Regions from separate parts of the Dehalobacter sp. genome, predicted to be linked through region 2. Evidence: riboswitches for the same ligand, from Rfam matches in the RefSeq annotation. Region 2 holds a riboswitch; the other holds the start of a gene.
What was found. Region 2 has a riboswitch for cyclic di-AMP ahead of OKX56_RS08310 (NlpC/P60 family protein). Riboswitches for the same ligand answer to the same signal wherever they lie in the genome.
Positions count from the first base shown of each region.

Region 1: another riboswitch for cyclic di-AMP. It lies ahead of kamA (lysine 2,3-aminomutase); the one in region 2 lies ahead of OKX56_RS08310 (NlpC/P60 family protein).

Region 1 is NZ_JAPDHR010000009.1:4,601-20,301, reverse strand. Features, by position in the region: gene ablB (putative beta-lysine N-acetyltransferase) at 11-859, opposite strand; gene kamA (lysine 2,3-aminomutase) at 834-2,117, opposite strand; cyclic di-AMP (ydaO/yuaA leader) riboswitch at 2,423-2,560, opposite strand; sodium ion sensor (DUF1646 type) at 2,614-2,668, opposite strand; gene recQ (DNA helicase RecQ) at 3,009-4,799, shown strand; gene OKX56_RS02520 (YaiI/YqxD family protein) at 4,783-5,235, shown strand; gene OKX56_RS02515 (helicase-exonuclease subunit AddB family protein) at 5,284-8,847, shown strand; gene OKX56_RS02510 (UvrD-helicase domain-containing protein) at 8,840-12,871, shown strand; gene OKX56_RS02505 (Fur family transcriptional regulator) at 12,835-13,284, opposite strand; gene OKX56_RS02500 (metal ABC transporter substrate-binding protein) at 13,578-14,561, shown strand; gene OKX56_RS02495 (metal ABC transporter ATP-binding protein) at 14,558-15,385, shown strand; gene OKX56_RS02490 (metal ABC transporter permease) at 15,366-15,701, shown strand, end outside.
Region 2 is NZ_JAPDHR010000026.1:21,739-37,439, reverse strand. Features, by position in the region: gene OKX56_RS08330 (CvfB family protein) at 1-355, opposite strand, end outside; gene OKX56_RS08325 (carbonic anhydrase) at 522-1,148, opposite strand; gene OKX56_RS08320 (M24 family metallopeptidase) at 1,170-2,354, opposite strand; gene OKX56_RS08315 (TrpB-like pyridoxal phosphate-dependent enzyme) at 2,858-4,228, shown strand; cyclic di-AMP (ydaO/yuaA leader) riboswitch at 4,432-4,566, shown strand; gene OKX56_RS08310 (NlpC/P60 family protein) at 4,570-5,766, shown strand; gene OKX56_RS08305 (DUF456 domain-containing protein) at 6,036-6,515, shown strand; gene OKX56_RS08300 (ABC transporter ATP-binding protein) at 6,716-8,473, shown strand; gene OKX56_RS08295 (hypothetical protein) at 8,636-9,124, shown strand; gene OKX56_RS08290 (DUF4474 domain-containing protein) at 9,213-10,262, shown strand; gene OKX56_RS08285 (DUF4474 domain-containing protein) at 10,382-11,353, shown strand; gene OKX56_RS08280 (DUF6765 family protein) at 11,436-12,551, opposite strand; gene OKX56_RS08275 (MerR family transcriptional regulator) at 12,643-13,407, opposite strand; gene OKX56_RS08270 (rubrerythrin family protein) at 13,561-14,046, shown strand; gene OKX56_RS08265 (MFS transporter) at 14,618-15,701, opposite strand, start outside.

The sequences.
Region 1 (15,701 bases), on a different contig from region 2:
TAGTATTTTACTATTTTAAAGTTTTTACCCAAATATTCATATCTTCAAAACCGCCGCAAATATGGCAGTTGTTGATTAGTCTACCCCGATACATATACCCCAGCTTGCTTAAAGACCTGTTGATTCCAAGATTGTTAGCTCTTGAAAGGCTATATGCTGTAGCAAAGCCATTGCGTTTCAAGTGTGTTTCCAGTTGGAATATCAATTCGCTTAATATGTTTCTGCCTCTATACTTTGGATAAGTGGCGCAATCAGTTATTTCAGCGTTCATGTGTTGTTTGTCAAGATCCGCCGAAGCAATACTGATAATTTTTCCTTCTTCTTCCGCTACCATATACAAAATATGATCCTGCATGACTTTTTGAAGATACTCTCTGCTGAAAATAGGAGTTGGATAGGTTTCAAATGCCGTTTGAAAAAGCTGAATTATCTGGGGAATATCGTCCGGCACGGCCTGCCTTATCGTATAGTTTTTATTCTTAGTCAGCTCGAATTTATTGGTATTCTTAACGCAATAATCGATAATTCTGTTTTCTTTCTCCTCATAGAGTGAATTTTTGCGCTTCGTATCAAGAAAAAGGGACATACAAGTTGCATCCTCTCCCTGAAAAAAACCGTCGATAACCCCCTCTGCTACAAACCCACATTCCTCAAAGAGACTAAGATCTTGTTTATAACAATTCGCAATAATCTTACCCAGATTTTCTTTTTTGGAATAATCAATAATCTCTTTGATTATCAACTCAGACAAAAGAGAATGACTCAATATTTTAAGCCTTTTATTGCGATAATCCACGTACATGTCCACACCCGAAAAGTTTGTATATAAATTTTTACATTCGTCTTGATCTATATTCATGGAAGTCCTCCCTCTTGTTGAGTCTTACGTTTGTACTTGGAATCAAGCACACTTGTTCATCTCTGTATAACTTTTCTAATCCCCGGTATTCTTTATTCTTGAATTTACTGCACGTGCCGCATTTTCGGCACTGGTGCGTTTTATCCCGAGGCTCGCTATACGTGCAAATTACACCTTCATAATTTCTAAGAATGACCTTTTCAGGGGAATATGAAATCAAGTATTGTGGATTGACTGGGATCTTCCCCCCGCCTCCAGGCGCATCCACAACAAACTGTGGAATAGCTAGACCCGAGGTATGTCCACGCAGCATTTCTATGATTTCAATCCCTACAGAAACCGGAGTTCTGAAATGCTCTATTCCTTCTGAAAGGTCGCACTGATAAAGGTAATATGGTCTAATTCTGGAGCTTACCAGTTTCTGAACCAAATCACGCATTATATAGGGGCAATCGTTAATGTCTTTTAAAAGTACAGATTGGTTGCCAAGAGGAATTCCGGCATCTGCCAATTTCTCACATGCCATGCGAGCCTCAACTGTCAATTCCTTGGGGTGGTTAAAGTGAGTATTCAGCCAAATTGGATGATATTTTTTCAGCATTTTGCAGAGCGTATCGGTAATTCTCTGAGGCATGACAACTGGTGTTCTTGTGCCTATCCGTATTATTTCCACATGTTTGATTTCTCGTATTGATCTTATGATTGCTTCCAGCCTTTCATCAGAGAGGCATAAGGCGTCCCCTCCTGACAAAAGTACATCTCTGACTTCTTTATGCGCTCTGATATAATTAATCGCCCGTTTGATATTGTCCTGGGAAAGAGCCCTATCCTCATGCCCGGCAAATCGTCTTCTTGTACAGTGGCGACAATACATTGAACACTGATCAGTAATAAGCAAAAGTACCCTGTCCGGATATCTGTGAGTAAGACCCGGGACTGGCGAGTCGACTGTTTCATGCAGCGGATCACAACTGTCGAACTTGGATATTTTAGTTTCATGAACCGTCGGTATTGCTTGCCGCCGTATAGGGCAATGCGCATCATTAGGATTCATGAGCATCGCATAATAGGGTGTTATTGCCATACGTAATTTTTTAAGACTTACTTCTACTCCCTGGCGCTCATCCTGGGTAAGATTGACCACCTGTACCAACTGATCTATTCCGGTGATTCGATTGGCAATCTGCCATTGCCAATCCTGCCATTGTTCTGTCGTTATATCTTTCCATAAAGGTATATCCCTGTAATCTCTCGGCATTTCATTATGCTCCTCTCCAATCTTTATTCAGCCTGTTCCTCCTTTAATCTCTCCTAAATGTTTGCCTCTTTTATGGCTGTGGGCGACTGCATATTGCCGCTACGATTCTGATATCATCTTCTTGTAATAATACTCCGGCAATTTCCTTACCTGTTCTGCCAAGACCCGAAATACATACAGAAATCATAGCAATCCTTCCTTTTTGATAATTGTTTTTTCTTCAATAAAAAATGCTGCAGAGAGGTCCCTGCAGCATATGCCTAAAAAATTTATACCCTAACTAAAGGTGTCATCAAGCATATTAATCACCTTCTCTTCCAACGCTTACGAGATTAGCTGACGGATTCGGGTCGAAAGAGCCTAACCCTACCAAAGCACCTGCTATGGATTCACCCCTATTTGTTTGGGTCTCCCGTTCCATACGGATTCAGCGTTTAAAATAAATTCAGTTTTGTTCTTTGATAAAAACATAAGGTGAAAAGCTAACACATTAAGTAGCCTCCCACCCCAGAGCCTTGTTTCTCTTGAAAATGGCAAGTGCCATTCCAACCGAAAGCAAACGTATTATGTTTTGCATATCCTATTTACTGAATCCAGCCAAAATATTAGCTGATAAATATAGAATAACAAAAGATTAATTTAATGTCAATTTAAAATGTATTTTTTTGGCAATGTTTCCTAACCATGTGAACTACAGTTTCTTGTTCACAGAAACACCTCCTGAAAATAATTGCTGCAACGATATCAACGATATGAAGAATTGTAACAAAAATCCTGAGATTAATAAAGGAAATGACTTTTTTTCGGCGAACTTTAATACATAAAATCGGCCATAGATTCTGCTCTATGGTTATTTTTCTATAATCCCGGCGGATGGGAGATTGATTGGATATGATTGCCAAAGCCAAAGAAGCCCTGCTCAAATATTACGGTTACCGGGAATTCAGAGGAGGGCAGGAGCAAGTGATAGAGAGCCTGCTTCAAAGGCAGGATACGTTAGCCATTATGCCTACGGGGGCAGGTAAGTCGATTGCGTACCAAATTCCGGCGGTTTTATTGGAAGGGGTGACGCTGGTCATTTCCCCCTTAATCTCCCTTATGAAAGATCAGGTAGACAGTCTCGGTCAAACGGGTATTCAGGCGACATTGATCAATAGTTCTATTTCTCTGAAAGAAACCTGGTCGCGCATTGACCGGATGCAGCGGGGCGAGTATAAGCTGGTCTATCTGGCGCCGGAGCGCCTGGAATCCGAGGAGTTTCTTGCCAGTCTGAAGGGGTTGCCAATCCATTTTGTCGCTGTGGATGAAGCGCATTGCGTTTCTCAGTGGGGCCACGACTTTCGTCCGAGCTATTTGCGGATCAGCAAGTTTCTGCAATCCCTGCCCGCAAGGCCGTTGGTCGGAGCTTTCACAGCTACGGCCACCGAGGAAGTCAGACAGGATATCATCCGCTTGCTGGGTCTCAAGGAACCGAATTGCTTTGTCATGGGATTTGACAGGCCGAACCTAAAGTTTTCCGTCCTGCGTGGTGAAAACAAAAAGGTTTTTATCCAGGACCATCTGAAAAATAACCGTAATGATTCGGGAATTATCTATGCCGCAACGCGTAAAGATGTCGATAAACTCTATAAATTACTGAAAGGACAGGGATTCTCAGTCGGTTGTTACCATGCCGGTTTGCCCGATCAGGAACGAAAGCGCAATCAGGAAAAGTTTATCTATGACGAGATTGCTGTGATGGTGGCGACAAACGCTTTCGGTATGGGAATCGATAAATCCAATGTCCGGTTTGTGATTCATTACAACATGCCCAAGAACATTGAAGCCTATTATCAGGAAGCTGGAAGGGCGGGCCGTGACGGAGAGCCGGCAGAATGTTTTCTGCTTTTTAGCCCCCAGGATGTGCAGATTCAAAAAATGATGATTGAAGAAACCATATTCCAGGAACAGCGTGTGGCCAATGAATATAAAAAACTGCAGGCCATGGTCGATTACTGTCATACATCGAGATGTTTAAGACAGACCATTCTGGAGTATTTTGGAGAAACAGAAAGTCCGGATAAATGCCGGCACTGCAGCAACTGCGACGACGACAGGAAAAAAGTCGATGTAACCCTGGACGCCCAAAAAATCCTTTCCTGTGTTTACCGGATGAAGGAACGCTTTGGTTCAGCATTGGTTGCTGAAGTACTTAAAGGCTCCCAGAATAAAAAGGTCCTTCAGTTTGGGTTGGACAGGTTATCTACCCATGGGATCATGAAGGACACACCGCTGCAGGAGATTAAGGACAGGATCAGTTTCCTGGCAGCCGAAGGCTATCTTGTGGTGGCAGGCGGTCAATATCCGGTTCTGAAGCTTGCTCCCAAAGCGGCGGCTGTGCTTAAGGGCCAGGAAAAAGTGTTTCAGATTCAGGTGCAGCGGGAAGAAGTATCGCTCACCGCCGCTGAACAAATATTTGAAAGACTGCGGGCTTTGCGCAGACAGATTGCCCAGCAGGAGGGATTGCCTCCGTACATGATTTTTCCGGACAGCACGCTCAGGGAAATGGCTCAAAGCTGTCCGCAGGACAGGAATGCGCTGATCCGGGTAAATGGCGTTGGCGAAAGAAAACTGCAGAAATACGGGGATCTATTTTTAGCCGAGATCAAGGAGGCCCTGCAAGGATATGAAAATATTGGTTGACGCGGATGCCTGTCCGGTGAAGGAGCTCATTGTGAGCTGCGCGAAACAATTTGAACTTCCGGTCATCATGATCGTCGATACTTCCCATGAACTGAAGGACGACTACAGTATGGTGATCACCGTGGACCAGGATCGGGACAGTGTAGATTTCGCGCTGATGAAGCGGTTGGACAGGGAAGATATTGTTGTCACGCAGGATCATGGACTGGCGGCGCTTGTTCTGGGGAAAGGCGCCAGGGCAATCAATCAAAATGGACTTGTTTATACGGACAGCAATATTGAACGGCTCCTTTTTGAACGTCACGTCGGACAAAAGGTACGGCGTGGGGGAGGAAGAACCACCAATGTTAAGAAAAGAACCAAAGAAAACAATGAATGGTTCAGGACGGCCTTTATTAGGCTGATTGAAGAAACCAAAGACCGTACGTTTGAATAATAAATACACTGTTTTAGTTGGATAATTCTCAGAGGAACGGAGAACAGGATGAGTCTTAGGTTTATTTACGGACGGTCCGGCAGCGGCAAGTCCACCTATTGCCTGAATGAAATAAAGGAACACGTCAAAAACGGAGCGGATCATCCTTTGGTGCTGCTTGTGCCGGAACAGTATACGCTGCAGGCGGAGAGAGACCTGATTAACGTGCTGAAGACCGGAGGGATTCTAAAGACGGAAGTATTAAGTTTCCGCCGCCTGGCATTCAGGGTATTTAACGAGGCGGGTGGAATCACGTACCCGCATATCCACCCAGCAGGCAAGAGCATGTTGATCTACCGTGTCCTCATGCAGATCAAAGAAGAACTGAAGGTCTATACGAGATCAGCCGAGCGCAAAGGGTTTATCAGTTCGCTTTCAGGGCTAATCACGGAGCTGAAACGGTATAATGTTACGCCGGAAGATCTGCAGAACGCCATTGCCGTTATGGTGGACCAACCGCTCAAGGATAAACTGACTGAACTGAATGCCGTCTATTCTGGGTTCGAGGAACTGATCCGGCAAAGATACAGGGACAGTGACGATGATCTTACCCTGACGGCAGCCAAGCTGGAATCCACCACCATTTTTGACGGCGCGGAAATCTGGATTGATGGTTTTGCCGGATTTACACCGCAGGAATACAAAGTCATCACCAGGCTGCTGCTTAAGGTGAGCAGGGTAAATATCTGCCTGTGTACGGATTCCCTGGCTGAAGAAGGTCTGTTGGAAACCGATGTGTTCTCTGAGGTCAAGGGGGTGTACCGCAAGTTCAAGAAAATCTGCCAGGAGGCGGGTTTGGAGATTGAACCGCCGGTTCAGGCAGCGGGATTTCCGTTGCCCAGGTTCCGCTGCAGCGCAGAGTTGTCCCACCTCGAACGATATTATGATGCCTATCCATACCAGGTATATCCCGAAGCAACCAGGGATATCTTCCTGCATGCTTCGGTGAATATCTATGCGGAGATTGAAGCTGCAGCGGCAGACATTGTCAGGCTTTGCCGGGATCGCGGGCTCAGATACAGAGATATTGCCGTAGTCACCGGAAATCTGGACGGTTACCGGAGTTTTCTGGAGACTGTTTTTGCTGAATATGAGATCCCGTATTTTTTGGACAGAAAGACCGAGATCACGGATCAGCCGCTGGTTAGGATGATGCTGGCGATGCTCGATATTTTTAGCGACAACTGGTCTTACGAAGCGGTATTCGCTTATCTAAAAACCGGTTTAACCGGTCTGGACAGGGAGCGTATCGACCGCATCGAAAATTATGTGCTGGCCTGTGGGATCCGCGGCAACCGCTGGACGAAAAATGAAGACTGGTCGATGCATCCGGGTTTGCTGCCGGAAGAGAATCAGCGGCCCCAAGATGTGGAGAAGGCCGAAACAGAGCTGAAGGAGATCAATCAGACCAGACGTGAAATTGCAGCCCCGCTTCTTCAATTTCGCGCCAAAACCAAAAACAGAAAAAAGGCTTCGGAAATCTGCGAGGCCCTGTATGATTTTCTTGGCGGGATAGGCGTCCCGGCCAGGTTGGAAAGGATCATGGAAGAATTCAGGCGGCAGGGTATGCTGAATCTGGCCAATGAATACGACCAGGTCTGGAATATCCTGATGAACATCCTGGATCAGACCGTGGAGACCATGGGCGAGGAGCCTTTGAGTTTGGAAAGCTTTACCGACACCCTGAAAATCGGCTTTGCCGAATATCAGATCGGGCTGATACCGGCTTCGCTGGATCAAGTTCTGATCGGCAGCATCGAGAGGTTTCGAAGCCATGAGATCAAAGCACTTTTCATTTTAGGGGTCAATGACGGGGTGTTCCCTTCCAGTGCTCAGACGGAAGGTATCTTGGCCGATGCGGACCGTGCCGCGCTGAATACGGTGGGGATCGAACTGGCTAATGATACCCGCACGCAGGCCTTTCAGGCCCAGTATCTGATTTACCGGTCTTTAACGACCGCATCTGCTTATCTTCGCCTGAGCTGGCCGATCGCCGACCAGGAGGGCCGAAGCTTACGGCCTTCGATGGTGATCTACAGGTTAAGGAAGCTGTTTCCGAAAATTACGGAAAACAGCACGCTGATTCCAATGCTATCCGGGTTTGCTGCTGGTAAAGAAAATGCTGAGACGGAGAATATAGGGACGGAGAATGCAGAGACGAAGAATACAGAAGTGGTGAATGACGGTACAGAAAATACCTGGCTAGAAAGTGCTGAATTGGAACAGCTGACAGGGAAATCCCCTTCTTTTAAACAAATGGTTGCAGCTTTCCGCTGCAAGGCAGAAGGGCTGGAAATCAACGGCTGGTGGCAGGATGTCTATCGCTGGTACAATGGGCTGGAAGAATGGAAACCGCGCTGTGAGGCACTTCAGACAGCATTTTCAGCCAGAAATATTGCTGAGCCGGTCAGTTCTGAAAAAATAACGGCGCTGTATGGCGCATCGGCTCATGCCAGTGCATCGAGGCTCGAGAAATATGCGTCCTGTCAGTTCGCATTTTATCTTCAATATGGACTTGAAGCCAAAGAGAGAAAGATTTATCAGTTCAGTCCGCCGGATGTCGGGACGTTTATGCATGCCGTTCTCGAAAGATTTTCGCTGGAGGCGGCACAGCAGCAAATCTCTTGGCGAGAGATGGAAAGACCGTGGTGCCGGGAGAAAGTCTCGGAGATTGTGGATGAAATGCTTCGAAAAATGCAAGGGTCCGGCCTCACGGCCTCCCAACGGTATACTTCACTTGCCTTGAGACTGAAAAGGGTCATCACGCGTGCGGTCTGGATGATTGCGGAGCACCTCAAGCGCAGTGGCTTTGAGCCGTTGGGTTATGAGCTTGGATTTGGCGAGCGGGAAAAGTTCCCGCCAATTGTGATTGAACTTGATTCAGGCCGGAAGGTATCTTTAAGCGGAAGGATTGACAGGGTTGATGCGCTGGAGGCTGAAGAAGGGACCTACCTCAGAATCGTGGATTATAAATCCGGGAGCAAGGATTTCAAACTGGCCGACGTTTATTATGGACTGCAGATCCAGTTGTTCACGTATCTCGATGCCCTCTGGCAGAACAGCGGGCTGGAGACGGAAAAACCAGTCCTGCCGGGAGGGATCCTGTATTTCCGGATCGACGATCCTATCGTCAGAGCTGACGGCAGGCTCACGGAGGAAGAGATCGAGCTGGACATTATGAAACAACTGAAAATGAAGGGCTTGTTGCTCGCGGATGTCAAATTGATCAAGGAAATGGACCGGACCATCGACGGCACTTCGCTGATCATTCCGGCCAGGATCAATAAGGGGGACCTTCTGGGCAAATCATCGGCAGCTACCCTGGAGCAATTTGAAATCCTCAGAAAATATGTTCGGAACCTTCTGAAAGACTTATGTGAGGAAATGATGAGTGGCAGCGTTTCGATCACGCCGTACAAGAAAAAGCGGACAACCTCGTGCACCTACTGCCGCTATGCAGCAGTCTGCCAATTTGATCCGGCCAGAAAGGAAAATAGCTTCCGGTTGCTGGCTGACCGCGGGGATGAGGAAATCTGGAACGATATCATGAAGGCGGAACAAAATCATGACTGATCTGACGAAATGGACGAATGAACAAAGGGAAGCAATTACGGCCAAGGACTGCAACCTGCTGGTCGCAGCGGCTGCCGGGGCCGGCAAGACGGCCGTGCTTGTGGAGCGTATCATTCAAAAAATTACAGACAGCCATGATCCTGTGGACATTGACCGGTTGCTTGTGGTGACGTTTACCAATGCAGCTGCGGCAGAGATGAGGGAAAGGATTGCCGAAGCGCTCGCTGCCGTACTGGAAAGCAACCCGGGGTCTTCCAATATGCAAAAACAGCTGACGCTGTTAAGCAAAGCCAGTATTACAACCATTCACTCATTTTGTCTTGAGGTCATCCGCAGTAACTTCCAGGCCATTAATATTGATCCGTCTTTCCGGATTGCCGATGAGACGGAAACGATGCTGATGAAAATGGAAGTGCTCAATGACCTGTTTGATGAAATGTATGAAGAGAATGCCGAGAATCAGGATTTTCTTGAACTATTAGAGTGTTATGGCGGCAACAGGGACGATCAGGCCTTGCAGGACATGGTGCTGAATCTGCATACGTTTATACAAAGCAGTCCCTGGCCGGAAAAATGGCTTGCGGAGATGATCGGACGTTTCGGCATGTTCGAAGGGACGGATTTCAGTCAGACCTGCTGGGGAAAAGTCCTGCTTAAAAGTATTGGGCTCGAAATTGAGGGACTGATACAGAATATGCAGGCCGCGGTTGCCCTTCTGCAGCCTGGTACAGGACTGGATAAATACCGTCCTGTCTTCGAGGAAGAATACTGCTTTTTGCAGCATATCCGGGAGCTTTGTCTGGAAGAGCGTAATGCCAGGTGGGATGACCTTGCCCAAACAGTCCGGAACTACCTGTTTCAAAGACTGCCGGCAGCCGGCAAAGATGCGGATAAAGCTGTTCAGGAGCAGGTCAAAGAAATCCGGGATCAGGTCAAAAAGAAAATCGGCAAATTGAAAGAAAGGTCGCTGGCAGCGAATTCGAAAGAAATCAGAACCGATTTGCAGACCCTTCAGCCGCTGATGCAGTGTCTGGGTAGACTGGTTGTTGAATTTGAACGCAGATATGCGCTGAAAAAGAATGGCAAGTCTCTGGTTGATTTTAACGATCTGGAACATTTTTGCCTCGAAATTTTGACTGTACAGGATGAAACGGGAGCGTATGTACCATCTGAAGCAGCCAAACGCTATCAGGAACGCTTCGCGGAAATTCTGGTCGATGAGTACCAGGACAGCAATCTGGTCCAGGAAATTCTGCTTCAGATGATTTCCCGCACAGGATCAGCCAGGCCGAATGTCTTTATGGTCGGAGATGTCAAACAGAGTATTTATAGATTCAGACAGGCTAAACCGGAACTGTTTCTGGAAAAGTATCACAGTTACTCTCCGGAACAAGGCGCCAGCCATCGGAAAATTTGCCTGTATAAGAATTTCCGCAGCCGCCGGGAAGTGGTTGATGCTGTTAACTACATTTTCAGACAGATCATGTCGGTGCAGGTCGGGGAACTGGACTACAATGACAACGAGGCTTTGAATCCAGGAGCTGTCTTTGCTGAAAATGACCAGGAACATTTGGCTGTCGGCGGGGCGGTAGAATTTCATCTTATTCAAACAGGTGATCCGGAACGGCTGGATCAGGAAAACAGGTTTTCTGACAGTTCAGGTCAGGAAGAACAGGAATTGACGGAGTTTACGGACGCCTCAAATGGCCTCTCTGATGAAACGGAACAGATTGACCCCGGTATGCTGGATGCGATCCAGTGTGAAGCCCGCTTTACGGTCAGAAGGATACAGGAACTGTTTCATCCGGATGAAAAGGGCAGGAGGACGGCCGTCTATGATAAGGAACGTAAAGTGTACCGGGAGTTGCGCTGCAGCGACATTGTCATTCTTCTCCGGACCACCCGGAATTGGTCCGAGGTATTCACAGAGGAACTGACGGCGGCCGGCATCCCTGCCTTTGCTGATACCGGCACAGGATTCTTCAAGTCTTCCGAGGTACAGGTGATCCTGTCACTGCTCCAGATCATTGATAATCCGTTGCAGGATATTCCGTTATTGGCCGTTCTGAGATCGCCGCTGGCTGCTTTCTCATCCGATGAGCTCGCCGGGCTGCGGCTTACCAGACGGCATGTGCCGATCTATGAGGCGCTCAAACAGTTGGTGGAAGATCAGGATCAATCCGCGGATGGAAAATCTGAGACAGAAAAAATGAAGAACAAAACATCTGAAAAAGAAGCGCTGAAAAAGAAAGCAGCAATGTTCCTGAACAACCTTCACAGATGGCGGGACACCGCTCAATATCTGTCTGCCGACAAGCTGCTCTGGCAGCTTTATACCGAAACCGGCTATTATGGGATTGTCGGAGCGATGCCTGGGGGCGTGCAGCGTCAGGCCAATCTCCGGATTCTATTTGAACGGGCCAGACAATATGAGGGAACAAGCTTTAAAGGGCTGTTCAATTTTATTAATTTCATCGACAAGCTAAAAAGCAACCAGGGTGATTTTGGCAGTGCCAAAATCCTTGGTGAAAATGATAATGTCGTTCGGATCATGAGTATTCATAAAAGCAAAGGGCTGGAATTCCCGGTCGTCATTCTGGCCGGATGCGGTAAGAAATTTAACTTTCAGGATTTGAACAGGAGCATTTTATTTCACCAGGAGCTTGGACTCGGTCCTGACGTTGCGGATCCGAGGCTCAGGATAGCGTATCCGTCTGTTCCTAAATATGCAATTCGGGAACAAATCAGGATGGAGACCCTGTCGGAAGAAATGCGGATTCTCTATGTGGCCTTGACCAGAGCCAGGGAAAAGCTGATTATCTCCGGAGCGGTTTCCAATGCCCGGAAGGCGTTGAACAAATGGTGCAAAGCTGCTGCAGGTGATCCGGAAAAGCTGCCTGCACATGAAGTATATAAAGGAGAAAAATATTTGGACTGGATTGTACCGGCACTCATGAAGCACCGGGGTTGCTGCACTGCCAGTCTGACCGGCTGGCTTGGGCATCATACCTATGCGACGGAGGGAGCATTGGGAAACGGTCAGCTTGACGACCCGTCGGAATGGCAGATCCGCGTATGGACAAAAAATGAGCTTCTTGGCAGACCGGCTGTTTGGGGACAGGAAGAAGAAACATTCATCCAATGGCTGACCGGTTTACGTCAGGAGACCGAAGATCACGGCAATACCGAGGATTACAGCGATACTGAAGTGAATAATGATAATAACGGTAGCAGCGATAATCGTGCTAATAACGATTATATCAATTATATCGATAATAACGACAGTGATGGGCTTCACGGCAGAAATGTAAAGAAAGAGATTGCGCGAAGGCTTGGTTGGGAGTATCCCTTCACTGCCAGTACCCGGATACCGCCCAAAGTCTCTGTCACCGAACTGAAAAGACGGCTGGAAGTAGAGCTTATGGAAGAGCCGGAGCTGGGGCTTGCAACCGGATCAGCTCTCCTGCCACAGCTGATCAAAAAGCCGTTGTTTCTCGAAGAAAAGAAAGGGTTGGGTGCGGCAGAAGCCGGAACGATCCTGCATTTTGTCATGCAGCACCTGGATGTTCAGCGCAATGACATTCCGAATCAGATTCAGGAAATGGTCAAAAAAGAACTGCTCACAGAGCAGCAGGCTGAAAGCGTTGATCCGGAAAAGATAATGTTTTTCCTCGAGTCCCCGCTCGGACGCAGAATGAAGGCTTCAGGCAGTGTAAACCGTGAAGTTCGCTTTAATATAGAAATACCCTGCCGGGAAGTATTCTCTGACATGGCGGCAGGTGCCTGCGGGCAGGAAGTGGTCTTGCTGCAGGGCATTATTGACTGTTATTTTGAGGAAGAAGACGGGATTGTTCTGGTTGACTATAAGACGGACCGGATTCCGGAAGGCGGATCCAGCATTATTCTGGAAAGGTACCGCCAGCAGATTCTCTATTACGCCAGGGCGCTGGAAATGCTGACAGGGAAAAAAGTCAAAAAAAAGTATTTTTATCTTTTTGGCTGCGGCGAGATCTTGCAGTCTTGACAGTAACCGTAGATTTCCAGTTTGTGCTGGATCACATCGAAATTGGCTTGATCTTTCAGGGCCTTTTCAAATTCTTTCATTGGACAGTCCATAATCGAGATCCGTTTATTGCACTTCATACAAATCAGATAGTGTTTGTGCTTGTCGTGATTCAGTTCATATCTGGCTTTGCCATCATCAGAGATATTCGTTTTGAGAAGGAGATTGCCCGACATCAGCTTTTCCAGCGTACGATAGACGGTAGAAAGGCAAATGGACGAACTTTTATCTTTTAGAGAAATAAAAATCTCTTCAGCCGTCAGAGGTTCTTCTGCATTCTGAAGCAGGTCAAATATCAAGTTCCTATGCTTGGTATTCTTGATCCCTGCTTTTTTCATGATTTCTTTTAATGGGTCTTGCTGGTTTTCAGGCAAAGAATTCAGTCCTTTTAGTCAAATTTTTACGTACAACGGAACAGTGCCCCCCAAATTGATCATGAGGTTGTTTTTGTCAGTCGCTCCCAGAAGATTTTTTATGATTTTAGCCTTATATATCTGACTCTATTGTAATACTTTTACACAGCTTCACAAAGCATTAATGACTTTGCCAAAAAATATTTGAAATAATTTCTAATCAAGAGGAATAAAATGCATACTTTTGTAGTATAATCGATTTATATATTAATGCAAATGCGAACCATTTGCAAAAAAATAGGGGAAATTAGCTGATGACTGCTAAGACCGCAAAGACGGCTGTGATTGATAAAACGGCAATGAATAGGAAAAATAGGACCAATAGGACAAAAATGTTTTTTAAGTGGGCGAAACCTTTTTGCGCGGTTTTGCTGGCAATCATGGTAACCTTAAGCGGGTGCGGTGCGAAGGAGAGCGCCGCGGTGAATACGGATGACAGTCGAGGATCGCTGAAAATTGCGACTTCGTTTTATCCGATCTATCTATTCACTTTAAACATCACAAAGGGTATCTCGAATGTGACCGTCGTCAATATGACCAAACCGACAACCGGCTGTCTCCACGATTATGCACTGACGACCGAAGATCTGAAAAGCCTGGAAGATGCCAAGGTTCTGGTGATCAACGGCGCGGGAATGGAATCATTCCTCGCTAAGGTTACAGGGCAGATACCGGATTTGAAGATCATCGACGCCAGTGAAGGGATTACCCTGATTCAGGATGAAACAGGGAGAAATCCGCATGTGTGGCTGAGTATATCTAAAGCGATCAGACAGGTTCAGAACATCGGCGATCAGCTGGCGGTCCTTGATCCCGAAAATGCTGAAAAATATCAGGAAAATACTGCAGAATATATTGCAAAGCTCGAACAGGAAAAAAATAAAATGCACCAGGCCCTGGATGGGGTAAAGAACCGGGATATCGTGACTTTTCATGAGGCATTCCCGTACTTTGCCGAAGAATTCCATTTGAATGTGGCAGCTGTGATTGAGCGGGAGCCCGGATCAGAACCCAGCCCAATAGAACTGGCTGAAACGATCGAGAGAATCAAAGTATTAAAAGTTAAGGCTTTGTTCGCCGAGCCTCAGTATTCTGCGGATACAGCAGAGACAATTGCGAATGAAACAGGTGCCCGGGTCTATTACCTTGACCCAATCGTCACAGGCCCTTTGGAAATGGATGCTTACATTGATCTGATGGATAAAAATCTGCAGACGCTGCAGGAGGCTCTCCGATGAAAAACAAATGCTGCAATCATGAATTATATGAAGAATGCGGATGCGGCTTATGCCGTACGAGGATCAACCACCTCGGGGTAACGCTGAATAACAAAGAAATACTGCGGGATATCAATCTGGAAATATACTGCGGCGATTTGACTGCGGTGATCGGACCGAACGGAGCTGGTAAGACAACCTTGTTTAAAGCTATCCTCGGTGAAATTCCACACACGGGAACGATTGAATTTCTTGATCCTAAAGATAACCAAAAGGGCCGTCCGCTCATCGGCTATGTCCCGCAGAAACTTGATTTTGACAACAGTTCGCCGGTCACTGTGCTGGACTTGTTTACAGCGACTTACAACCGTTTTCCCGTCTGGCTCGGTTCTTCTCAAAAAACAAAAAAACGCGTTCAAAAGAATTTAACGCTTGTGCAGGCTGAACATCTGCTTAACAGAAGACTGGGTGCGCTATCCGGAGGGGAGTTGCAAAGAGTATTGCTTGCGCTGGCGCTTGACCCCGTCCCAAATCTCTTGTTTCTTGATGAACCGGTGTCGGGTATCGACCAGAAAGGGTTGGAACTGTTCTATGATATTGTCTCCAGGCTGCGTCAGGACTATGACTTGTCGATTATTCTTGTTTCGCATGATCTGAATCTCGTGGCCAAATATGCAGACCGCGTGATACTGCTGAACCATGCGACCATCGAATGCTGTGGAACCGCTGCGGAAATCTTCGCCAACGAGAAAGTGATTAAAACATTTGGTATGGGGTGGACCAAAGGAAACGCTGAATCCAAAAGAAAAGAGGAAGAACAAACCAATGATCGAACAATGGTATAGACTGCTGGATGCCTTGCTTCCTCTGGCCTGGCTGGAATATGATTTCATGAAGAACGCCCTGCTGGCTGTTCTTTTGGTGACGCCCATTCTAGGTATCCTCGGCACAATGATCGTGAATAACCGGATGGCCTTTTTCTCAGATGCGTTGGGGCATTCGGCATTGACAGGCGTTGCGGCGGGAGTTGTACTCGGGATCCAAAGCCCTTTTTGGGCTCTGCTGGTTTTTTCGGTGTTGTTTGCGGTTGCGGTAATTAGTGTTAAAAATGCCAATACGGCATCGACGGATACGATCATCGGCGTATTTTCCTCAACGGCA
Region 2 (15,701 bases):
ATCCCACCAGGTAGGTACCGCCTTTTTTGACCTCACTGACTTGCTCTTTAAGCGGCAGCAATAAGTCTTTCTCCAAACCCCAGTCTAAAAAAGCGCCAAATTCTGTCGTATCGACGACAGTTAAAGCAGCCGTTTCACCAAGTACCAGCCTTGGTTTTTTTATGGAGGCCATGATCCTTTCTTTCGTATCCTTATACACAAATACTTCGATTTTATCACCTATTCTGATATCCTTTGGAGCCAGGCTTATCGGTAATAATACACTATTTTGCGTATCGTTCTTTGCATTCAGGATATACCAATTTTGAGATGTTTTCACGACTTTTAATTCCTGCATTTTGCCATATTCAATCATCCAAATTTCCTCTTTATTTCATATATCTGATATCAGCTCTTAGTATTTCCTATTATATCTTTATTTAGAAGATTGTACTACTATCGGTCATTTTTATACTAAAATCCAGGAAATCATACGATCTTTGACTCCCTGGATCAAACGATATCCAAGTCTTGATTCGCAGTTAATTCACAAGTTCAAATTCACTATTATGCCGATTGTAGCGGAAGACCTCACCCGTTTCAATAATATAGTACCAGCCTTCGATTGTCAGCGTCTGATTCAGGACTCTTTCCTTGATAAACGGATATGTTAACAAATGTTTGAGCTGCTCCACAATGTTGATTTGTTCAGTCATCCATTCCCTTTTCGCCATTTCCGATTCTGGAATATTCATTGCTGTGATCTTTTCTTTAACATTCCCTGCCAATTCCAGCCATTTTCGGGTGTGCGGAATCGATTGCATTTCTTTCTCCGAGGCATATAGCGATTTGCACCCTCCGCAATTGGAATGGCCGCAGACTACGATATGCTGAATGCCAAGAATATTGACGGCATATTCAATTGCAGAAGTCGTGGCCAAATACTCTTCTATATTACGGTAAGGCGGTACAATGTTGGCGATATTCCGGATAACAAACAGTTCTCCGGGTAAAGTTCCGGTGATTAAATTGGGTACCAGTCTCGAATCCGAACAGCCGATGAATAACGTATGCGGGCTTTGAGAATTCCCTAATTCTTCAAAAAGCTGCCTGTGCTCCTGGAAATCCGTTTCTTTAAATTGAATAAGGCCCTGCAGTAATTTCTCCATATTTTACATCCTTGCTTCTTTTTATACCTCGATAATGTCCGTTCCTCCGCCCGTGAGACATCTGCCGCCGGCAGCACTTACCACATAGGTGTCTTCCACGCCCACCATGCCAATGTTGGGCAGACCCTTTTTCGGTTCGAGCGCGATGACCATATTCTCAGTGAGTTCCGCTAGAAAACCATTCGTAATCACAGGCAGTTCATCGACATGAAGCCCAACGCCGTGTCCGAGAAACTTAACTTGCCGTTCCCCATACCCCATAAAGTTCCGTCTGAAGTCTTCACTGAGCGTGCTCATTACCGATTGATAGATTTCCGACGGTATCGCCCCTGGAATCAGTTTTTCTGCCAGACGCTGCTCAATTTCCATACAGGCGCGATGCGCCTTCACAACATCGGCATCAGGCTTGGCTCCAAAAATATAGACCTGGGTTTTATCGGAATGATAGCCATTGCAGCCAAAACCGACATCGACAAAAACCAAATCCCCTTTTTTCAGCTTTCTTTCCCGGCTGCCTAACAAAGGAACGGCAGGACACATACCATAGGCCCCACCGGGGCCGTCAAAGCTGGTTGGGTAAAGAGAGCTTTCGCCAAAACCAATCTGTCCGGCAACCATTTCCGTCTGAAACATGGAAAAACGGCTGACACCATGATGTCCAATCTTGATCATGGCGGCATAAAGTTCCGCTACAAAATCAGCCTCGCTCATACCTTCCCTGAGCAGCGGCGGAACAAGTTCTCGCAGCAGCCTGCAATGGTTTTTTCCTGCTTGTTCCACCCATTCCAGCTCGTACGGCGATTTGACCGCTCTGACCGACAGCACCGGCTTGTCTACTGAATGAATGCTTGTCATCGTGAAGTACTTCTTCAGCCGCTGCAGCATGGCGAGCGGCACAATCTCTGTTTCAAGATACGTATTCCCTAGCCCAGGTCCGATCATCCCGGCCGCATCACGGTAACTTTCCATCGGATAGATCGTTGTCAGAGGCGATTCAGCTTTGGCGCGATCATAACTTCGGCGCACAAAATAGTGCCGGGTCCGGTCTTTTTGAATTACAAGCATGCCGTCCTGCATTGTTCCTGTAAAATAATACTGATTCACTTTACCAAGTATAAGGATAGCATCCCATTCAAGATAGGTCTGATCCATGAGGTCGCACAAGTGATTCAGTCTCCGGTCAAGCTCGTTTATCATAAGTGTCATAGACAGTTCCTCCGTTAGACAATGTATCGCGTACTTCTCTAGAGTTTACCATACTTTGCGTTTTTTCAAAATGGTGCAATTCCCTGACTTTGAAGTTTTACATTTTCTTGACAAAAAGTTAATTTCAAGCTAAGATTTAAGCAATATTTGATACTGTTAAACCGCAGAATGAGAGTAGTAACATGATGTTTGCTGTTTCAAGAGAGCCGCAGCCGGTGGAAAAGCGGTAACAGCACTGATGTGAATGGACTCATGAGGGCCGTGCAGAGATTACAAAGAATGATTGATGTAAGCGTATGCAGGCCGGGAACTCCGCCCGTTATGAATGGAGCGTATGTCCGTCATACGTTTTAAGCGGCGTGTAAACGCAAGTTGGGTGGTACCGCAGAGATCAAAGTCTTTGTCCGATAGTTTGGACAAGGCTTTTTTTTAATAGATTTTCGTTTATTCAACGAAGATTAATCAAAAGATAGTTAATAATAATCTGGAAAGGAATGAAGACCATGACAAGCATACCTTACAAAATCTATTTACCTGAAGAAGAGATGCCCAAGTACTGGTATAATGTAAAAGCTGTTATGAAAGAGCTCCCGCCGCCCTTTATTCATCCGGGCACGATGAAGCCCTGCACCGCAGATGATCTGCGGCCGATCTTCTGTGACGAACTGATTGAACAGGAACTGAACAACACGGACGAATATATCGAAATTCCTGAGGAAGTTCGTGAATACTACAGGATGTACCGTCCTTCCCCGCTCGTGAGAGCCTATAATCTCGAAAAGCTGCTGGATACACCAGCAGAGATCTATTTCAAATTTGAAGGCACGAATACTTCAGGTTCCCACAAATTAAACTCTGCAGCTGCCCAGGTTTATTATGCCAAAAAACAGGGTCTATCTTCGCTGACAACGGAAACCGGTGCAGGACAATGGGGTACGGCCTTATCGATGGCCTGTGCGTTTTATGATATTCCATTAACGGTCTATATGGTGAAGGTGTCTGCAGAACAGAAGCCTTACCGGAAAGCCGTCATTGAAACCTATGGCGGAAAAGTCATTCCATCTCCTTCCGACACGACGGAAATCGGCCGGAAGATTCTGGCTGAAAACCCCGGCACAGGTGGTTCTCTTGGCTGCGCGATTTCGGAAGCGATTGAAACATCTGTCAAAACCGAAAACTGCCGTTATGTACTTGGCAGCGTACTCGACCATGTCCTGCTGCACCAGTCCGTGATCGGCGAAGAAACCAAGCTTGCCTGTGACAAGTACGACATTGAGCCTGAAATGATTATTGGCTGTATCGGCGGCGGTTCGAACTTTGGCGGTCTGGTTGCACCTTTCATGGGTGACAAGATCCGCGGCAAAAACAATATCGAGTTTATTGGTGTTGAACCGGCCTCCTGCCCTTCTCTGACCCGCGGCAAATATGCGTTTGATTTTGGGGATACAGGAAAAACGACGCCCCTGATCAAAATGTATACGCTCGGATCAGGGTTCATTCCCTCTCCGAATCACGCCGGAGGCCTCAGGTATCACGGTATGAGCGGAATCGTTTCCAAACTGTACAATGACGGCTATATGACAGCCCGGGCAGTTGAACAGTCCAAGGTATTTGAAGCAGCTACAGCCTTTGCGCGCTGTGAAGGCATCCTGCCTGCTCCAGAATCCGCACATGCTTTGCGGGTTGCAATGGATGAAGCGCTCAAGTGCAAGGAAACCGGTCAAAAGAAGACCATCCTGTTTGGCCTGACTGGCACCGGATATTTTGATATGGCTGCTTATATGAGCTATAACGCCGGCACAATGACAGACTATATTCCGACCGATGCTGATCTGGAAAAAGGCTTTGCTACGCTGCCAAAAGTGGATCTATAGAATCAGCATTCCTAACAGACTTCGTGATAAGGGAATGTATCTAAACACAGCCTATGAAGGGCGCTTCAAATATAAATTGAGGCGTCCTTCCTTTATATCTCTTGGGCGTTGTAGCTTTGCACAGCGTTATAAAATTTTCGTTCCGAGGCAGGATATTTAAATTATGTGTCGAAATATTACAAAATTGCGTATTATAATATGAACTAAATAAAGAGCTGAATCCAGGCCAGCCTGGAGCGGGGGAACTTCTTTTTCTGGGGTGAATCGCATTTTGCGTAGGGCCTATACCTTTGGTCCGAATCCGTCAACTAACCTCGTAAGCAAAGAAAGGTGAAAATTTGATGCATTTTAAGCAGATCATTTGCGTTACCTTGGCCTGCCTTAAAAAAATATCATGGAAATCACCGCGCCTGCTCGGTGGTTTATTTATTACTATGATATTAATCGGGTCGTTTGCCTGTTACCTTGCCGCTCCAATGAATGCCATCGCTGTCTCAGTCAACGGGAAACAACTTGGACTCGTCTTTAACCAGAATACCGCAGATACACTTATGGCGTCTGCAGCCAAAGAAAAACCTTACGAGATGGCCTATACCAATATCACCGTCAGCAATGCCGATTATCTTCGTTCTGCGCTGCGGCCAAACAATGTTGAAGAAAAAATTAATCAACCCTACGATGCCTATCAGTTCGCCATTAATGGTACTGTGATTGCCGTTTTGCCGGACGCGGAAGATATTGATCAGGTCTTAAAAGAATTTCTGGCGTATTACGTGAAACCCACGAAAGATAATGTCGTGACTTCCGTTAAGATCGCCGAAGACGTCATATCCTCCAAAACAACGGCCGGGCTTTCTCAAATTCAATCACCTGAACAGGTTTTGAAATCTCTGATTGACCATAACTCCCTTACGGTCATCTGTCAGGGAAAATATACGGAAACGCAGAAAATCCAATATGATACCATCACCAAGAAGGATTATAAGCTCGGCTTTGGTAAAAATGAAGTGATTACGGCAGGCAGTAACGGATTGAAGTCCGTAACCTATTCTTATGTCCAGAGTAACGGCAAGTATTCGGAAAAGCAGGTTGTCAAGGAAACGATTCTCCAGGACGCTGTGACTGAAGTCATTGCCGAAGGCCCGACTGCCAAGCCGATCCTGGTTGCTTCCAGATCCAATAGCTATTCAAATGTTGTCGATTATGCACTGGGTTATGTCGGATGCCCGTATGTTTATGGCGGAATAAGTCCCGGCGGGTTTGACTGTTCCGGATTTACCCGCTATGTATACGCTGCGGCCGGTGTCTCCCTTCCCCATTCCTCTTTCGCGCAGTATGCTTCCGGTACCCCGGTTGGCAGGGATGAGCTGCAGCCGGGAGACCTTGTCTTTTTCTCGACCTATGCCCGGGGCGCCTCACACGTCGGTATTTATATTGGCGGAGGACAATATGTACACGCCTTTAATTATTCAACCGGCGTTGTCGTATCCAATCTAAGCGCGCATTCGTCCAGTTATCTTGGTGCCCGCAGATATTAACAACTTTGCTGGCAAGAGTTATCAAAACGAACACGATGATGCTAATAGTTTACTTTTAGCATCATTTTTATTTGCGAATCTCTTCCTAATCTCAGCTGATCGTAACCGGCATTGCCAGATTGACACTCTCTGTCATAACCGAGCTGTTTGCATTAAAAAATTGAATTTTTTTTTCCAATCCAGTATATTTATACGGGTAAGCAGCAAATTCATTGGTTATTATCATAGAACATATGAATGATCCTATTTAAAAATGGAGGGAAGAAAGAATGGATACGATTGCTTTAATCATTGCTGTTGTTCTCTTTATTGCGGGTATTGTTGGAACTGTTCTTCCCGTTTTGCCCGGCGTCATTTTAATCTATGCAGGAATGCTGGTGTATGGCTTCATGACAGGCTTCGCAACGTTAAATACCTACTTTTTCATCCTGCAGGCCCTGGTCATAATCCTGCTGTTCTTTGTGGATTATTTTGCCTCGGCTATCGGAACGAAACGCTTCGGCGGAAGCAAGCAGGCAGCCTGGGGCGCAGTGATCGGCACCATTCTGGGTTTGATCGTTCTTGGACCGCTTGGTATCATTCTCGGTCCGTTTTTGGGGGCGATTGCAGCCGAACTGATCCGTGGTACGGAATTAAAGAAGACAATCCAAATTGGTTTAGGTACACTGCTCGGTGTCCTTGGCGGTACTGCTGTCAAGATCGGTGCCGAAATCATTATGATTGTCTATTTTTTCGTGCGCATCTATTAATGACTTTGCATAAATATTCTATAGAAAGCACATTTCCCCTTTGATTTCTGACAGAAATATTAATTTCATTGTTTTCATAGAATGGAATTTATCCACCTGATTTTTTAATTTTAATGAAATATGCTATACTGTTCCGAGAAAAGAGTAAGATTCCTGCAAGTATTTGCAGGCTTTATTTTTAGAAAGCGTGGCTCTGCAGCATGAATATCCTGAACCGTTTTGTTCGTTATTATAAGCCTTACCGCCTGTTGTTTTATACGGATATGCTTTGTGCAGTGATTGTCTCCGTCGTCGATCTGTCCTTCCCTCAAATCCTAAATCACTTAAGCAAAAATGTTTTTACACAAGGCAGAGAAGTGATCCTGCACAGTATCAGCTTTTTCGGCGCAGCATTGCTGACACTCTACATAATCCGCTACTTTTGCCAGTATTTTATCACTTGCTGGGGCCATATCATGGGAGCCCGGATGGAAGCCGACATGCGCAGAGATTTATTCACGCACTTTCAGCGTCTGTCTTTCTCTTACTACGACCAAAACAATACCGGTGAGCTGATGTCCAGACTCGTCAATGACCTTTTTGACATTTCCGAACTGGCGCATCACGGACCGGAGAATATCTTTATTTCCTTCCTGAAAATCATAGGGTCATTTGTTTTGCTGATGCTGCTGAATGTGCCAATGACTCTTATCCTGCTCGCTGTCACAGCAATTATGGTGATTTTCAGTATTCAGCGTAACCTCAAGATGAAAGCGGTCTTCCTGGATAACCGAGTCAAAATTGCCAAAGTCAACACAAGCCTTCAGGATAGTCTGGCCGGAATCCGGGTGGTCAAATCCTTTGCCAACGAAGAAGCAGAAAAAATGAAATTCTGGAAAAGTAATCAGGACTTTCTGGCATCCAAAGCCAGCAGCTATAAAATAATGGGAGGTTATTTTGCCTGGAATTCCTTCTTTTCCGGGCTGCTTTATATAGTTGTCATTATCTCCGGCGGCCTGTCCATTGCCGGTGGATCACTAACGCTTACGGAACTTGTCATTTACCTGCTTTACATCAATATCTTTGTTCAACCATTGGAAGTACTGATTAATTTTACCGAACAGTTTCAAAAGGGTTTTGCCGGGTTTAAACGCTTTGAGGAAATTATGGAGACAAAACCTGATATTATGGAAAAACCAAACGCCCTGCCTCTGGAAAATGTCAAAGGTGAAATAGAATTTTCCAATGTTTCTTTTCGATACAACCTCGATGATGATGTCCTCCAGAATGTCAGCATCCGAATTCCTACCGGAAGGAAAGTTGCTCTGGTCGGTCCCTCTGGCGGCGGAAAAACAACACTGTGCTCCCTACTCCCCCGTTTCTATGACGTTACCGAAGGAACCATTACGATTGACGGTAACGATATCCGGGATATCACGCTGGAATCCTTAAGAAATGCGATCGGGATCGTGCAGCAGGATGTCTATATGTTCAGCGGTACGATCAAGGAGAATATTGCCTACGGCAAAGCGAATGCCTCCGACCAGGAAATCATCGAGGCTGCCCGCAGTGCCAACATTCATGAATTCATCATGTCTTTGGGACTTGGTTATGACACGTTCGTCGGTGAACGGGGCGTCCGGCTTTCGGGAGGACAAAAACAGCGACTTTCGATAGCAAGGGTATTTTTGAAGAACCCGCCGATATTAATCCTGGATGAAGCGACTTCGGCACTGGATAATGAAAGTGAACGCTATATTCAGGAGTCTCTGTCCAAGCTATCGCATAACCGGACGACGATTATTATTGCCCATCGTCTGAGTACCATTAAAAATGCTGACGAAATCATTGTCATTACAGATGAGGGCATTCAAGAAAGAGGCACTCACCGCCAGTTGATTAATCTTGACGGGATCTATGCCCGGTATTACAACATGCAGTTTGAGGGAATCGATACACAAGTACGTCAGCCGGAGTAAAGCAGATCAACGCAAACGTATTCAAAGTAATTATTGTCCATAAGCACTAATGATCGGTATTATTTTGCCGAAAATTTTTTGCAGAAAAATTTAACTTAATAATATTTTTGTTATTTGACAAAAATAAGTTAGGTCATAATTGCTTATGGAGGTAAAGATAAAATGGATGAAAAAAACAAGACCATCTTAGCTTCTGCCAAAAAAGATATGGAAGTTAGTGAGGAAATCGGCGATCTGAGAAGCCAGTTATCCGCAATGGAAAACACCATGAATCAGTTGAAACAAGTATCATTCAGTAACTTTTCTTCTCAGGGTAGTACAGTAAATCAGAACGAAATCATTCAGCAGAGCCAGCAGGCAGCCAATCAGCTTCAGCAGCAAATTCAGGGCTTCCGCAACCAGACCCAGCAGCAGAAACAGCAGGCAGATCAACAGCTGCGACAAGCTATCCAAACGGCGATGACCGCTTTGACACAGGCCAATCAGCAGATCCAGGCTCACCAAGTACTGGAACAGATGGGTCAACTTATTGATCAGACTCAGGGCCAGTTATTTCAGATGAGCCAGCAGGGCCAAAGCCAGCAGCCTTCTCAGTATGGGCAAAGCATTCAGGGTCAGGGTATGCAGGGACAGAGCAGACCGAGTCATTAATCTCAATTTATCAATACCCAGTATTTGCATACTGGGTATTTTTACATATTATATCCATATATTGGTATTCTATTAAGGAGGAAAGAAGATGTTATTATTTAACAGAAATGCCTCATACTCTTATTATCAAAGTATGCAGCAATCAACCTGGGATAAATCAATAACCGATACTGGGACATCAGCGGCGACATCAATAGAGACTGAGACTGAGACTGAAACTAGAACAAAGACTGAAGCTGATTCAGCACTTGCAACAGAAGAAAATAAATCTCATACCGGGTCTGTCTCCGTTGGTACCGGTAACGAAGATCTTGATGAAATCATTGAAATTGCCGGTTATTCCTATGATGCGCGACAGGATATTTTTATCTCGAATATGAAGCCCTGGCAAAGGTATATCGGTTACTGCCGGCTTTTTGATGAGGCTGCCGCACCGCTTGGCATGATCATCGACTGTGAACCCATAACCTTTGATTACCTCAACGAAAAGTGGATGGTTGGCCTTTGGAAAGGTCAGTATGATTTGGTCAACGGCGGTGAAATCGGCCTGTATAAGTCAAACGGTCTTGTTTACCAGTCCGTCAACGATAAGGAGCTTCTGGACATGTCGTATACCATCAAGAAGAATGGAAAAAAACTTTTCTCCAGAAAAGCAAAACATTGGTGGCTGACCGGTTTCAAACTCGGAGAATTTGCTGAGCCGAATGAGCTGACGATGGATATCTGCCTCACGTTGAAAGACGTTAATATGAGGAATGCTTTTCTTGCAGGAATGCGTAAAGTCGGCTACAACGAGCACGAATTAGCCGTAGAGGATAACAGCGTAAGCTTCACGTTCGATATCCCCAAGACGGCCCAGCCCTGGACCCGCACACGATTGACTGATCAGTTGATCCAGCGCAAAAATAAATTCTTATGTGAAAAATATCAGGAAATAACCGGCTCTGAGGGTACCGTCCAGGAACGGCTCAAATTGTTGGAAAAACAAGATCCCGGAATGTACAAGAAAGTGAAAAAAATTGGCAAACGCACCCCTTCCCTGGAAGCCTGGATGGAAGTATTGATGACAGCTCTGATTATTATCATCTTTTTAAGAGTCAATACAGTCAGATTACAACGTTTAAGTATTGAATCCTAAAATTCTATTCATTAAAAATTTTATTTGTCACGGACAAACCTGTTCCAGAGTTTGTCCTTTTTACATAAAATATTATTGTCAAATATTCTAAAAATTAAATCTGTTAAGGGGCGAATCCAATGTTATTTCACAAATCCAACGCTTTCATTCGCTATCCTATTCAAACCGGAATCTCCAATCCTGAAATTATGGAACGTCTTGCGGTTCCCGCCCAAGGTACCGGTGACCCCGATTTGGATCAGGTGATTGAAAATGCCGGTTATCGGTATGATCCAGGACAGGATATTTTTTACGCGACTTTAAATCCATGGCAAAGAAATGCCGGGTATTGCCGAATTTATGATGAGGTATCAGCCCCGACGGGTATGATTATTGATTGTGAACCGGTTTATTTTGAATATGACGGCAAGAAATGGATGATTGGCTTCTGGAAAGGTCAGTACGATCTGGTAACCGGCGGAGAAATCGGGATTTATACCGGAGCATTTCATTTTACGCTTCCGGGAATTTTTAGCGGAATGTTTTATAAATCCGTAGACAACGATGAATTACTGCCGATGTCCTTCGTATTAAGAAAGAATGGAAGCGTGCTCTTTACCAGATCAGAAAAACACTGGTGGCTGACAGGTTTTAAATTAGGCGAATTTTCTGATCCTTCGGAATTAACGATGGATATTGATCTTGCTTTTCCGAATACAGCAATGCGGGACGCTTTTCTAAACGGTTTACGAGATGCCGGATACAATGACCAGGAATTTTATTTTTCCGGAAATAACGTATCTTTCACTTTTGCCAAGCCGCATACCGTCCAGCCAAGAACGCGGAAACCCAGTACAGACCGGATCATTCAGGCTAAAAACAAATTGTTATGTGACAAATATCAGGAAATCACGGGTCCTTACAGCACAATGCAGGATAAAATGAAAGCGATTGAGAGCCTAGCCCCGCAGTTATATCAAACCGTCTTAAGACTCGGAAAGAGCAAGGAATTTTATGAATTGTGGATGAAGGTTCTGATCCTGGGCTTAGTTGGTCTTTTTGGTTACAGAAGAAGCAGAGAACTTTTCGAACATCAAAGAATCAGTGAATAGCAGCAATTTTTGGGACAAAAGGTCCTTTTTTTTTGCCTATTTTTTACGATCCCCTCCCAAACCTACCTCTTTGTTCTCTTCGTTATTTAGGAATAAACAGTTTGTTTTGATGACAGCATTCAAAGAATCTTTTTTTATACCACTTGACCGCCTGATAAAAATGGTACCAGTCGGATTCTGCAAAATGATCAGCAAGAATCACATTTTCTACTCTCCTGTTATTAAAGGTTTGGGGATTAAAATTTTGAAACGCTTTTCTCAGCCATTCACTCTCCTGATAGACAATGCCAGACCATTCATTTTTCTGAAACATCCCGTATTTAAGCATGAAGGCAATCCAGTTTTCTTCCCTGTTTCTATCCGAATCTTTATTAATCAGCTGGCTCATAAGTTTAGGGGTATCATCGAATTGATAATTTGAATCCCGGAATTCAGGATGTTTTTTTAAATAAATCTCAAGGTACCCTTTTATTTTGGCCAAAGCTCGCTGATACCTTTCTTTATTGTCAATCTCCACAACGGTGTATCTGCCCTCGAAGGTATCGCTGCTGTCATACCGATAGGACCAAACAAGGTAAGGCAGATCAGGAAAGGTCAACGCCTGCCCGTGGCCATAAGCGGGCACAATACGGTCAAACATTTCGTCATATTTTTCTCCGCATAACTGTTTAAACAAATACAAAATCAGATCAGGTATTCCTAAGTAGACTTCATTGCGCGCTCCGCAATGATTAATATCATTCACTTTGCTGAGCATGCCGCTGAAACCCTGATGTGAAAAAGTATCGGCATAAGCATGCAGAACAATCCCAAATTTAATCAGATTATTGTCGTCCAGGGCCTCATTTAAAAGCACCAGGGCCACTGGCGACTCCTCTTTACAGCGGAGTTTCTTCGTGAAGTTTTCTCCTTTGCAGCCAGGAACAAAATGAAAGGCACAGGTATTGTTGATCATTGCCTCGTAATTAAACGTTTTTATTTTAAAATAGGAATGACAGGTTGCCATATTTAAAAAAACGGCACGGTTATCAGAGCGGTCAACACTGACTTCCGGTGCCGGATTTTGGATCGTCATCAGATTAATTCTGGCATCATCCACATACTGCGAAGCATAGGCAATTTTTCTGGAGCTTTCCTTGTTGAACCCACATGACCTGCAAAATGCCAAAAGCGCATAATAATGAATATCTCTTTTCAATAGAAGGCTCCTCCTTTGCCATGTCCATCTTGATCTTATACAAACCTTCAAGATAATATATGGAAATGGCAAAACGGAAGTGAACCTTTTTCTATTCGTTCATCCCGGTATAAATAAGAATCGCATCCCGTAAAAAGGCTGCTGTCCCAGGATGCTTCTTATCATAGTAGGCTGTAAACCTCGGGTCATCAGCATACATCTGTCCCAGACCGGCATGTGCTTCTTTGCTGTATTCCTTCCAAAAATAGCTCAGCCAGTTACGGTGCAGCTCTGTGGTTTCCTGAGCAAGTCCGGAGGCAGGATCACCTGTTTGGAAAGCTGCTTCAAGCTTTTCCGTAATCATGGCAGAAAGCCTAGTCATTTCTTCATACTCCTCAGGTTTCATGCCCTGAAATTTTTGATTGGACTGATCGACAACATCGTCTCCATATTTTTGGCGGATTTCCTCGCCATAAGTTGTTTCATTTTCTTGAATCATTTTTTTCTTAAATCCTTCAAATTTTTCTTGGTCAGACATGGTAATTCTCCCTTCATAAGACGCAATCGTTTTCTCAATATTCACGATAAGGCTTTCAAGCTGCGCTTTTTTTTCCAGCAGCTGTGAACGGTGCTCCCGGAAAGCTTTTAGTTCATTAAAAGACGGTGAATTGATCACTTCCTTAATTGTTTCCAGCCCCATACCCAGTTCACGATAAAGCAAGATCTGCTGCAGCCTGTTTACTTCCGCCTGTCCGTATAGGCGATAGCCTGAAGAATTAATCCTGGCCGGCTTTAGAAGCCCCATCTGATCATAATACCTTATTGTTCTGGGACTGATGCCTGCCAACCGGCTAAGTTTCTGTACAGAATATTCCACACCACTCACCTCAAAACTAGGATACACCTTGACGTCGCGTCAATGTCAAGAAAAATATTTCCGATACTTTGGGACAAAATAAGATATAATATTACAATTATAGGCTATTTATGGTAATATTATGAAAGTGGAGAATGATAAGGAGGGATTTATATGACATCGCAAGACAATATGAAAGAATCTTTTGCTGGCGAATCTCAGGCTAACCGAAAATATACCGCTTTCGCTCAGAAAGCTGAAGAAGAAGGATATAACGGCGCTGCCAAGCTATTTCGGGCAGCAGCTGAAGCTGAAGCCCTGCATGCGTTAAGCCAGATGAAAGTGCTGGGTATGCTGAAATCAACAGAAGAGAATCTCAAATCGGGGATTGATGGTGAAACCTTTGAGTTTACGAAAATGTATCCGCGTTTTCTGGAGAATGCAAAAGACGAAGGTAATTCTGAAGCACAAAGAGTTTTTCATTTAGCCAACGAGGCTGAGAAATCGCATGCCGCCTTATACAAAGACGCACTTAAAGATTTAACGGCAGACAATGACTATTATTACTGCCAGGTATGTGGCTATATCCATAAAAACGAAGCACCGGAAAAATGCCCCGTTTGTGGTGCCCCCTCTTCAAAATTCAAGAATGTGCAATAAAAAGCCCAATCAAGAGCACTGTTACAACGCTGCCGACAATTTTGCCGGCAGCGTTTTTATTGTTTAATAGTAAACTCTGGGTTTACATCATGTAGCCTAACTGCTCTTCGGCTATTGCGCCATCCATGGCGCAAATAGCCGCGCTCCGCATCGTGCTCCGCTTGGCCGCAGATAGACTACATGACGTTATATTTCGGGTTCATTAAGCCATTATATAAAGGTCTCTCGTCGCTTATTTGCTGTTCTGAATGCTTTAAAATGGAATTAATGTTTATTATATCAATGCCAGACACTTCATACTGCTGAATTCTTCAAATATTGTAGCCTTACACAGATATGGAGTCGAGCGTTAAGTGTCAGTGGCGTTAAGCGAGCAAAAACCGCAGCGTCAAGACATGCCAACGGTGAACATTCTAAAAAGCCCAGAGGTTTTGGCATGTTAGCGAGGATTTGTGCGAGTAGCCACGAAAACGTGCGAGTGGAATATCTGTGTAAGGCTACAATTACCCAAGAATATAAAAAGAAGCAACTCAAAATATTAATTCTATACATTTGCGGCTTGTGTTTAGCTCTATCCTTGCTTATTGACCGGTTTTCTTCGATAGAAGCACAGGAAGATCAAGCCAATCAGAGAAGAAATCGTAACTGTCAGATACACCTGCTTAAATCCGCTGTTTAAGGTTTTTTGGAATTCTGATTCAATGGCTGTACTTCTCTGATCAATCTCCGCGAGATAATTTTGTTTAGCTGTGTCAAAAGCTCCCGGGACGGCATCTTTTAAGACCGTCATTTTTTCTATCGTATCCCGGAAGGATACGCTTGACTGGGGCATCGATTCCACAACCGTAAGCTCATCAATTCCGTTTTGAATCCCGGTTTGAATATTCGAAATCATATCCGGAGCCATGCCAGCAAAGAAGCTCCCTGCAATCAATTTGCTGTTCTCCGTGATGGTCGTAACGTCAGAAGATTTTATTTTGTCCATCAGCTCGTCAGGAATTTGATAGTCACTGCTGCTGTTCATATTGATTTCAATCTTTTCCAGATAGGAAAAGTTGGGCATATCGACGGTTGCCAGAACATTTTTCATCATTGGATCGCTTTTCATCTCATTGATTTCTGTTGTAAGTTCCTGTGCATACGGCAGTTTCGGCATGGAGACTTCTTTGGGCAGCAGGTTCATCACATTATTCTGAACCGCCACTCCGGCATGCGCCAGAAAACCAACCATGACTGCCGGCGCAATCGCCGTTCCGATCGATCGAACAAGAGACAAGGCGGCGAGTGCCGAATTGGACTCTTCATCTTTGGCATTTTCCAGCATCATATAATTTAATGGTGTGCCCATCGTAAAGCCCATACCAAGACCCATGAGAACCAGACTGATGTTTACCGTCAGCATACTGGGCTGGTCAGCTGCGACAAAGATCAGAAACAGCGAACCAAGCAAAGATATCAGAAAACCTAGACCTAGAATCATTTTAGGTCCGTATTTATCGATCAGCTTTCCGGATAAAGGAGCGCCAACCCCTGCAAACAAACCGAGAATGATAACAAAATAGCCGCCGCTTCCGGAAGCAATTTTCAGTGAGTTTTCGGCAAACTGCGGTACAAAAATCATCCCCATTAACACAATTCCGGTAATAAAGGCAATG